One region of the Streptomyces sp. JH34 genome, then DNA from elsewhere that is predicted to be linked to it. Evidence: riboswitches for the same ligand, from Rfam matches in the RefSeq annotation. Region 1 holds a riboswitch; the other holds the start of a gene.

Region 1 (4,222 bases):
GTCGCGGATCTGGACGTCCTTGATCTCACAGAGCCAGCCGTCGAGATGCATGATGAACTCGTCGAAGCCCTCGTCCTCGGGCCGGTCCTCCAGGCCCAGGTCGTGGTCGAGCTTCGCCGCCTGGATGAGGGTCCAGATCTGGGCGCGTACCGCCGGGAGCTTCGCCGGGTCCATCGCGGCGATCTGGGCGTGCTCGTCCAGGAGTTGTTCGAGGCGGGCGATGTCGCCGTAGCTGTCGGCGCGGGCCATCGGCGGCACGAGGTGGTCCACGAGGGTGGCGTGCACCCGGCGCTTGGCCTGGGTGCCCTCGCCCGGGTCGTTCACCAGGAACGGGTAGACCAGCGGCAGGTCCCCCAGTGCGGCGTCGGGGCCGCAGGCTGCGGAGAGGCCTGCGTTCTTGCCGGGCAGCCACTCCAGATTGCCGTGCTTGCCGAGGTGGATCATCGCGTCCGCGCCGAAGCCGTTGTCGTCGGCGGACGCGGCGATCCAGCGGTACGCGGCCAGGTAGTGGTGCGAGGGCGGCAGGTCAGGGTCGTGGTAGATCGCGATCGGGTTCTCGCCGAAGCCGCGCGGCGGCTGGATGAGGATGAGCAGGTTGCCGCGGCGCAGGGCCGCGAGCACGATGTCGCCCTCGGGGTTGCGGGACCGGTCGACGAACATCTCGCCGGGCGCCGGGCCCCAGTGCTCCTCCACGGCCTCGCGCAGTTCGGCGGGCAGCGTGGCGAACCAGCGGCGGTAGTCGGCCGCGGGGATCCTGACCGGGTTGCGGGCCAGCTGCTCCTCGGTGAGCCACTCCTGGTCGTGGCCGCCGGCCTCGATGAGCGCGTAGATCAGCTCGTCGCCGTCGCCGGAGACCAGGCCGGGGATCTCCTCCTCGGGGCCGAAGTCGTAGCCCTCCTCGCGGAGCCTGCGCAGCAGGGCGACGGCGCTGGCGGGGGTGTCGAGGCCGACCGCGTTGCCGATGCGGGAGTGCTTGGTCGGGTAGGCCGACAGGACCAGCGCGATCCGCTTCTCGGCCGCCGGGATGTGGCGGAGCCGCGCGTGGCGTACGGCGATCCCGGCGACCCTGGCGGCGCGCTCGGTGTCGGCGACGTACGCGGGCAGACCGTCCTCGTCGATCTCCTTGAAGGAGAACGGCACGGTGATCAGACGCCCGTCGAACTCCGGCACCGCGATCTGGGTGGCCGCGTCGAGCGGGGAGACACCCTCGTCGTTCTCCTCCCAGGCGGCACGCGGGCTGGTGAGGCAGAGCGCCTGGAGGACCGGGACGTCGAGGCCGGTGAGGGCGCCCGCGTCCCAGGACTCGTCGTCCCCGCCGGCCGACGCGGTCGCGGGCTTGGTGCCACCGGCCGCGAGGACGGTGGTCACTATGGCGTCCGCTGCACGGAGTTCGTCGATGAGTTCCGGTTCGGGCGACCGGAGCGAGGCGACGTACAGCGGGAGGGGGCGGGCGCCCGCGTCCTCCACGGCCGCGCAGAGCGCCTCGATGAACGCGGTGTTCCCGCTCATGTGGTGGGCGCGGTAGTAGAGCACCGCGACGGTCGGGCCGGTGACGTCACGGGCGGTCCGCTCCAGCGGGCCCCACGCGGGGGCCGGGGCGGGCGGCTCGAAGCCGTGGCCGGTGAGCAGCACGGTGTCGGAGAGGAAGCGGGCCAGCTGCTCCAGGTTGGCGGGTCCGCCGTGCGCGAGGTAGGCATGCGCCTCCGCCGCGATGCCGATGGGCACGGTCGACGCGGCCATCAGCTGGGCGTCGGGGGCCTGTTCACCTGTCAGCACGACGACGGGCCTGCCGGTGGCCAGCACCTGGTCCAGCCCCTCCTGCCAGGCACGGACACCGCCGAGGAGGCGTACGACGACGAGGTCGGCCTCCTCCAGCAGCTGCGGGAGGTCGTCGAGGGCGAGCCGGGAGGGGTTGGCGTAGCGGTAGCTGACCGGTCCCTGCGCGGCACGGGCGCTCAGCAGGTCGGTGTCGGACGTCGACAGGAGCAGGATCATGCGGCGTCAGCCCTCCTCGGGGTGTCCACGCCCCGGGCAGTGTCGGATCAGCTGCTCGGGCGGGACCGAGAGCCTGGGAAAGGGAGTTCCTGACTCGCACGGCCGGTGGGCCGGGCTCACAGTGGCGGGACCGCGCCGGAATCTCACCGGGCTTCCTCCCAAGTCGCCGTACGGCGATGGCGGACCGAACGGACCGCCGCTAGGCATAGTAGGCGGGAGGAGGGGGGTCCTGACCAGACGGCCCCCGCCCGGGCCCCGGACAGGGGGCCGGTGTCCCGTAGGTCACAGTGACCGTAGGGGTGCGTCACGGTCACGGTCGGTATGCTCGCCGCCATGTCCGCCTCCCCCCTTCCGCCCCGTTCTCCGGGCGACGCGTGTGCCCGGAGCAGCGGTGACGCCTGCCCCGGCGCGCTGCGTCTGCACCGGGCGGACGACGGTGCGCTGGCGCGGATCCGCATACCCGGCGGGGTGCTGACGCCCCGCCAGGCAGATGCGCTGGGACAGGCCGCCGAGCGCCTCGGTGACGGTGAGCTGCATCTCACCTCCCGCGGAAACGTGCAGCTGCGCGGGCTCGCGCCGGACTGCGGTGCCGAGCTGGCCGGGCTTCTGCACGAGGCCGGACTGCTCCCCTCCGAACGTCATGAACGCGTGCGCAACGTCGTCGCGTCCCCGCTCTCCGGGCTCGACGGCCTCGGGTCCGTCGACGTCGGACCGTGGCTGACCGGCCTCGACCGTCTGCTGTGCGGAAGCGCGGGCGCGACGGCGCTCTCCGGACGTTTCCTGTTCGCCCTCGACGACGGCCGCGGCGATGTGGACGCCCTCGGAGCCGACCTCACCCTGCTGGGCCAGGACGACGGCGACGCCCTGCTGCGCGTCGGGCACGTCGACGAGGTACTCCGCCTCCCCGCCGCCGAGGGCCCCCGCGCCGCGCTGACCGCCGCCGAGGCCTTCCTCGACTCCGCCCGGGAGACCGGCGCCTGGCGGGTGAAGGACCTGCCGGACGCAGCCGCCGCCGCGCTGCCCGCCGAGGTCCTCCGCCGGCTGCGGCGGACGGGGACCACCGTCACGACGGGCCGCCGACCCCGCCCCCTCGAAGCCCTGCCCCCGGCCCACGGGCCGGTTCCGGGCAGCCACCGCGAGGCCGCCCTGTCCGTCGGTGTGCCGCTGGGCCGGCTGGTACCGGCCCAGTGGCGGCTGCTGTCGGGCGCCGGGGAACTGCGCCTCACCCCGTGGCGCGGAATCGTCGTCACCGGCATCGGCCCCGGCCGGGCGGACAGCATGTCGGCCCGCCTCGCCGACGCCGGCCTGATCACCGGGCCCGGCTCCCCGTGGGCCGGGGTAGGCGCCTGCATCGGCCGGCCCGGCTGCGCGAAATCGCTGGCCGACGTGCGGACCGAGGCGGGGGCCGCCGTCGGACCTGCCGGACGGCTCCCTGTGTACTGGTCCGGGTGCGAACGCCGCTGCGGCCATCCGCACGGGGAGTGGATCGACGTGGTCGCCACCCCGGGCGGACACCGGATCTCCCACGTCCGGGGGGACCTGGCCACCGCGACGGCGACGGTACGGGACGACCCGGCGGCGCTGGCAGCGGCCGTGGCGACGGCCCGGGGCGCACGCACCTGACCACCACGCATGACCCCCTGTCCGGCCCCCTCTCCGACCTGTTCGGCGGGGAAGACGAAGAAAGCGACAGCACTGTGCACCAGTACGAGAAGGACGGACCGGCGATCTACCGCCAGTCCTTCGCCACCATCCGCGCGGAGGCGGATCTGGCAGGGCTGCCCGCCGACGTGAGCCAGGTCGCCGTCCGCATGATCCACGCCTGCGGCATGGTCGACCTCGTACGCGATCTCGCCTTCTCGCCGAACGTGGTGGCCGACGCCCGCGCGGCCCTGCGCTCCGGCGCACCGATCCTGTGCGACGTGGCCATGGTCGCCAGCGGCGTCACCCGCAAGCGGCTGCCCGCGGACAACGAGGTGATCTGCACCCTCTCCGACCCGGCCGTCCCCGGGCTGGCCGCAGAGCTGGGCACCACCCGCAGCGCGGCCGCCCTGGAGCTGTGGCGGGACCGGATGGAGGGCGCGGTCGTCGCCGTCGGCAACGCGCCCACCGCCCTCTTCCGGCTGCTGGAGATGATCGAGGAGGGCGCCCCGCGCCCCGCCGCCGTCATCGGAGTGCCCGTCGGTTTCATCGGGGCCGCCGAGTCCAAGGAGGCCCTGGCCTCCCA
Region 2 (4,222 bases), 1.1 Mb from region 1:
CAGGCGAAGCCCTGTACGGAGCCGCTCGCCTCGCGCAGCGCCTCGCGGGTCCGGGCGTCCCAGACGCCGAGCTTCTTCAGCTCGTCCACCAGATAGGCGTTGACCTGGAGGAACTCGCCGCTGAGCGTCTCGCGCTTGAAGAGGTTGGAGACCTGCGGCTCGATGCACTCGTACACCCCGGCGATCGAGGCGATCGTCGCCGTCGGCGCGATGGCGAGCAGCAGCGAGTTGCGCATCCCGGTCCTGGCGACCCTGGCGCGCAGCGCGTCCCAGCGCTCCGGCCAGTTCAGCCCGGTGTCGTAGTGGTCGGGGTGCAGCACGCCCCGGGCGGCACGGGTCTCGGACCAGGCCGGCAGCGGGCCGGACCGCTCCGCGAGATCGCAGGAGGTCTCGTAGGCGGCGAGCATGATCCGCTCGGAGATCCTCGTGGACAGCGCTCGTGCCTCGGGTGAGTCGAACGGCAGGCGCAGCTGGAAGAACACGTCCTGGAGGCCCATCGCGCCCAGGCCCACCGGGCGCCAGCGGGCGTTGGAGCGGCCGGCCTGCTCGGTCGGGTAGAAGTTGATGTCCACGACGCGGTCCAGGAAGGTCACCGCGGTGCGGACGGTGGCGTCCAGCCGCTCCCAGTCGATGGTGCCGTCCGCGACGAACGCGCCGAGGTTGACCGACCCGAGGTTGCAGACGGCGGTCTCGCCGTCGTCCGTGACCTCCAGGATCTCGGTGCAGAGGTTCGACGAGTGGACGACACGGCCCGGCTCGGCGGTCTGGTTGGCCGTGCGGTTGGAGGCGTCCTTGAACGTCATCCAGCCCTGCCCGGTCTGCGCGAGGGTCCGCATCATCCGCCCGTACAGCTCACGCGCCGGCATCGTCTTGCGGGCCAGCCCCTTCGCCTCTGCCGCGCGGTAGGCCGCGTCGAACTCGTCGCCCCACAGGTCCACCAGCTCGGGGGTGTCCGCCGGGGAGAACAGCGACCACTCGGTGTCCGCGTCGACGCGGCGCATGAACTCGTCCGGGATCCAGTGCGCCAGGTTGAGGTTGTGCGTGCGCCGCTGGTCCTCACCGGTGTTGTCGCGCAGCTCCAGGAACTCCTCGATGTCCGCGTGCCAGGTCTCCAGGTAGACCGCGGCCGCCCCCTTGCGCCGGCCTCCCTGGTTGACGGCCGCGACGGAGGCGTCGAGCGTCTTCAGGAACGGCACGATGCCGTTGGAGTGCCCGTTGGTCCCCCGGATGAGTGAACCCCGGGCCCGGATGCGGGAGTAGGAGAGCCCGATGCCGCCCGCGTGCTTCGAGAGACGGGCCACCTGGTGGTAGCGGTCGTAGATCGAGTCGAGCTCGTCCAGCGGAGAGTCCAGCAGATAGCAGGAGGACATCTGCGGGTGCCGGGTGCCGGAGTTGAAGAGGGTGGGGGAGGAGGGCAGGTAGTCGAGCCTGCTCATCAGGCCGTACAGCGCGGCCACTTCCTCCAGGGCACGCTCGGAGTTGTCCTCGGCGAGGCCTGCGGCGACCCGCAGCATGAAGTGCTGCGGGGTCTCGATGACCTGGCGGGTGAGCGGGTGACGCAGCAGGTACCGGCTGTGCAGCGTCCGCAGCCCGAAGTAGCCGAAGCGGTCGTCGGCGCCGTCGGCGAGCGCCCGGTCGACCAGCGCGTCGAGGGCGGCGGCGTGCAGCGTGACGAACTCGGCCGTACGGTCCGCGATCAGACCCTCGCGGTGCCCGACGGCGACAGACGCCGAGAAGGAGACAGCGCCCTGGCCGGCGGCCTCGTCCGCGACGGCCCGGGTGAGGAGCCGGGCGGCGAGCCGGGAGTAAGCCGGGTCCTCCGAGATCAGGCCGGCGGCGGCCTCGGTGGCCAGCGAGCGCAGCTCCGCCTCGTCCGACCGGGCGCTGCGGCCGCGCAGCGCGGCGGCGGCGACCCGTCCGGGGTCGGTGTCGGGGAGATCGGCGGTGAGGCCGGTCAGGGTCCGCAGCAGGGCGGTCCCGGGCGCGTCGGTCGTACGGCCTTCGGGTTCCGCGGCTGAAACCGGGTCGGCTGGCGCGATGGTCACTGGGGCTATCCCTCGCTCGGCTCGGGGCCTGCGGGAGCGGGGCAGCCGGACACATGGACACCCGGGGGAGGGCAGCGCGGTGCGCACGGCGTCCACCGGCCCTCCGCGGGGCCCGGACGTCTCTGCGTCCGGTTCGGTCGAGCCGGACGCACTGTCGACAGGTCTTCGGACTCCGCGGTGCGCGAACGCGCACCGGTCACACCGTTGCGGGACAGTTCCGGATTCGCACCGGATTCCCCTGCGGCGACAGCGAGGTCGAGCATACATGTGGGGGCCGCCGATTGCGGCGGCCCCCACATGTAGTGTCGCGGAGGGTCAGAAGGCCAGACGGAACGTCAGGAGGGTGAAGCCCGGCAGGGGGCTCCAGTCCCGCTCCGGAGTCCGTACGAAGCCGAGGCGACGGTAGATCCGGTGGGCTGCCTCCATGGACGACTGGGTCGACAGGACGACTCCGGAGACCCCTTCGGTGGCGCGCGCCCGGTCGACGCACGCCCGTACGAGCGCTTCGCCGGCGCCGCGCCCGCGTGCCTCCGCGGAGACGGCCAGCATCCGGAACTCGGCTTCGTCCCGGCCGGCGATGTCCGCCCAGGGGCCGCCGGGCGCGACATAGGTGACACCGCCCAGAAGCGCGCCGTCCCCGTCCACCGCGGCCAGCACGACGGCCTCGGCGGCCCGTCGACCGACGGCGCGGAGCTGCTCCAGATAGGGGTCGTCGGCGCCGAAGTCCAACAGCCCGTCGCCGAGGTACGCCTGCGCGGTCATCTCGCCCAGGGCCTCGTGCTCCTCGGCGCGCACCGGTCTGACCGAGATATCCATGGGCGCCAGTCTGCCCCGGGCGGCACGCCCGGCGCACTCCCTTTCCCGGACGGGTCGGTCCACACATGACTCCGTCCCGGCGGGGCGGACCCCGCCGGGACGGAAGACGTCGTGCCGAGGGGTCAGTGACCGCCCGGGGCGCCCACCGTGGCGGGCGGGAGCTGCTCCTGGACGCCAGGGTCGCCGGCATCGGCCGTGTAGTCGGACGGCGAGGTCTCGTCCACGCCGGCCGGTGCCTTCACGGCGTTGAGGACGAAGGTCAGCACGACCACCACGATGATGTTCAGCACGATCGCGGTGAGACCGATGTAGCCGATCTCGCCGATGCCCGGGATCTCCTTCGAGGACCCGCCGAAGTGCTTCTGGGTCGGGCTGGCGACGCCGTACGCGGCCACCGTGCCGTAGATCATGCCGACCGCCCAGCCGGCGATCAGGGCCCAGCGGTGGAACCACCGGGTGAACAGACCGCCCACCAGGGCCGGCATGGTCTGGAGGATCCAGATGCCGCCCAGCAGCTGGAAGTTGATCGCGACCGTCTTGTCCATGGTGAGGACGAAGGCGAGCGCGCCGACCTTGACCAGCAGTGAGACCAGCTTGGAGACCTTGGTCTCCTGGGCGGGGGTCGCGTCGGGCTTGATGAAGTCCTTGTAGATGTTGCGGGTGAAGAGGTTCGCCGCGGCGATCGACATGATCGCGGCGGGCACGAGGGCGCCGATCCCGATCGCGGCGAAGGCCACGCCCGCGAACCAGTCGGGGAACATGTTCTCGAACAGCTGGGGGATCGCGAGCTGTCCGTTGTCCACCTTGATCCCGGCGGCGATCGCCATGAACCCGAGCAGGGCCAGCAGACCCAGCATCAGCGAGTACAGCGGCAGGATCGTGGTGTTGCGACGGATCACCTCACGGCTGCGGCTGGAGAGCGTCGCCGTGATCGAGTGGGGATACATGAAGAGCGCGAGCGCCGAGCCCAGCGCCAGGGTGGCGTAGCCCCACTGGCCCATGTCGCCCGGGACGAGGCCGGCCACCGGCTTGCCCGCGGCTTCGTTCTTCGCCGAGAACGCCTCGCTCGCCTTGGCGAAGATGTCGTCGAACCCGCCGAGCTTGATCGGGATGTAGATGATCGCCACGGCGATGACCAGGTAGATCAGGCCGTCCTTGACGAAGGCGATGAGGGCGGGCGCGCGCAGTCCCGAGGAGTAGGTGTACGCGGCGAGGACGGCGAACGCGATCAGCAGCGGCAGGTCCTTGATGAACCAGTGCGTGTTCTCGCCGCCGCCGACGCCCATGACGTCCAGCACGGCCTGGATGCCGACGAGTTGGAGCGCGATGTACGGCATCGTGGCGAGGATGCCGGTGAGGGC

The links. A riboswitch is a leader RNA that binds a small molecule or an ion and turns the genes downstream of it on or off. The one in region 1 is predicted to bind cobalamin.
Region 2: linked by a shared signal. The riboswitch ahead of LWJ43_RS10625 (ribonucleoside-diphosphate reductase subunit alpha) and the one ahead of cobN (cobaltochelatase subunit CobN) in region 1 are both predicted to bind cobalamin.

Annotation. Positions count from the first base shown of each region.
Region 1 covers NZ_JAJSOO010000001.1:3,516,111-3,520,332, forward strand. The annotation lists gene cobN (cobaltochelatase subunit CobN) at 1-1,995, opposite strand, end outside; cobalamin riboswitch at 2,060-2,208, opposite strand; gene cobG (precorrin-3B synthase) at 2,317-3,618, shown strand; gene LWJ43_RS15615 (precorrin-8X methylmutase) at 3,693-4,222, shown strand, end outside.
Region 2 covers NZ_JAJSOO010000001.1:2,465,305-2,469,526, reverse strand. The annotation lists gene LWJ43_RS10625 (ribonucleoside-diphosphate reductase subunit alpha) at 1-2,045, opposite strand, end outside; cobalamin riboswitch at 2,185-2,308, opposite strand; gene LWJ43_RS10620 (GNAT family N-acetyltransferase) at 2,361-2,861, opposite strand; gene mctP (monocarboxylate uptake permease MctP) at 2,984-4,222, opposite strand, start outside.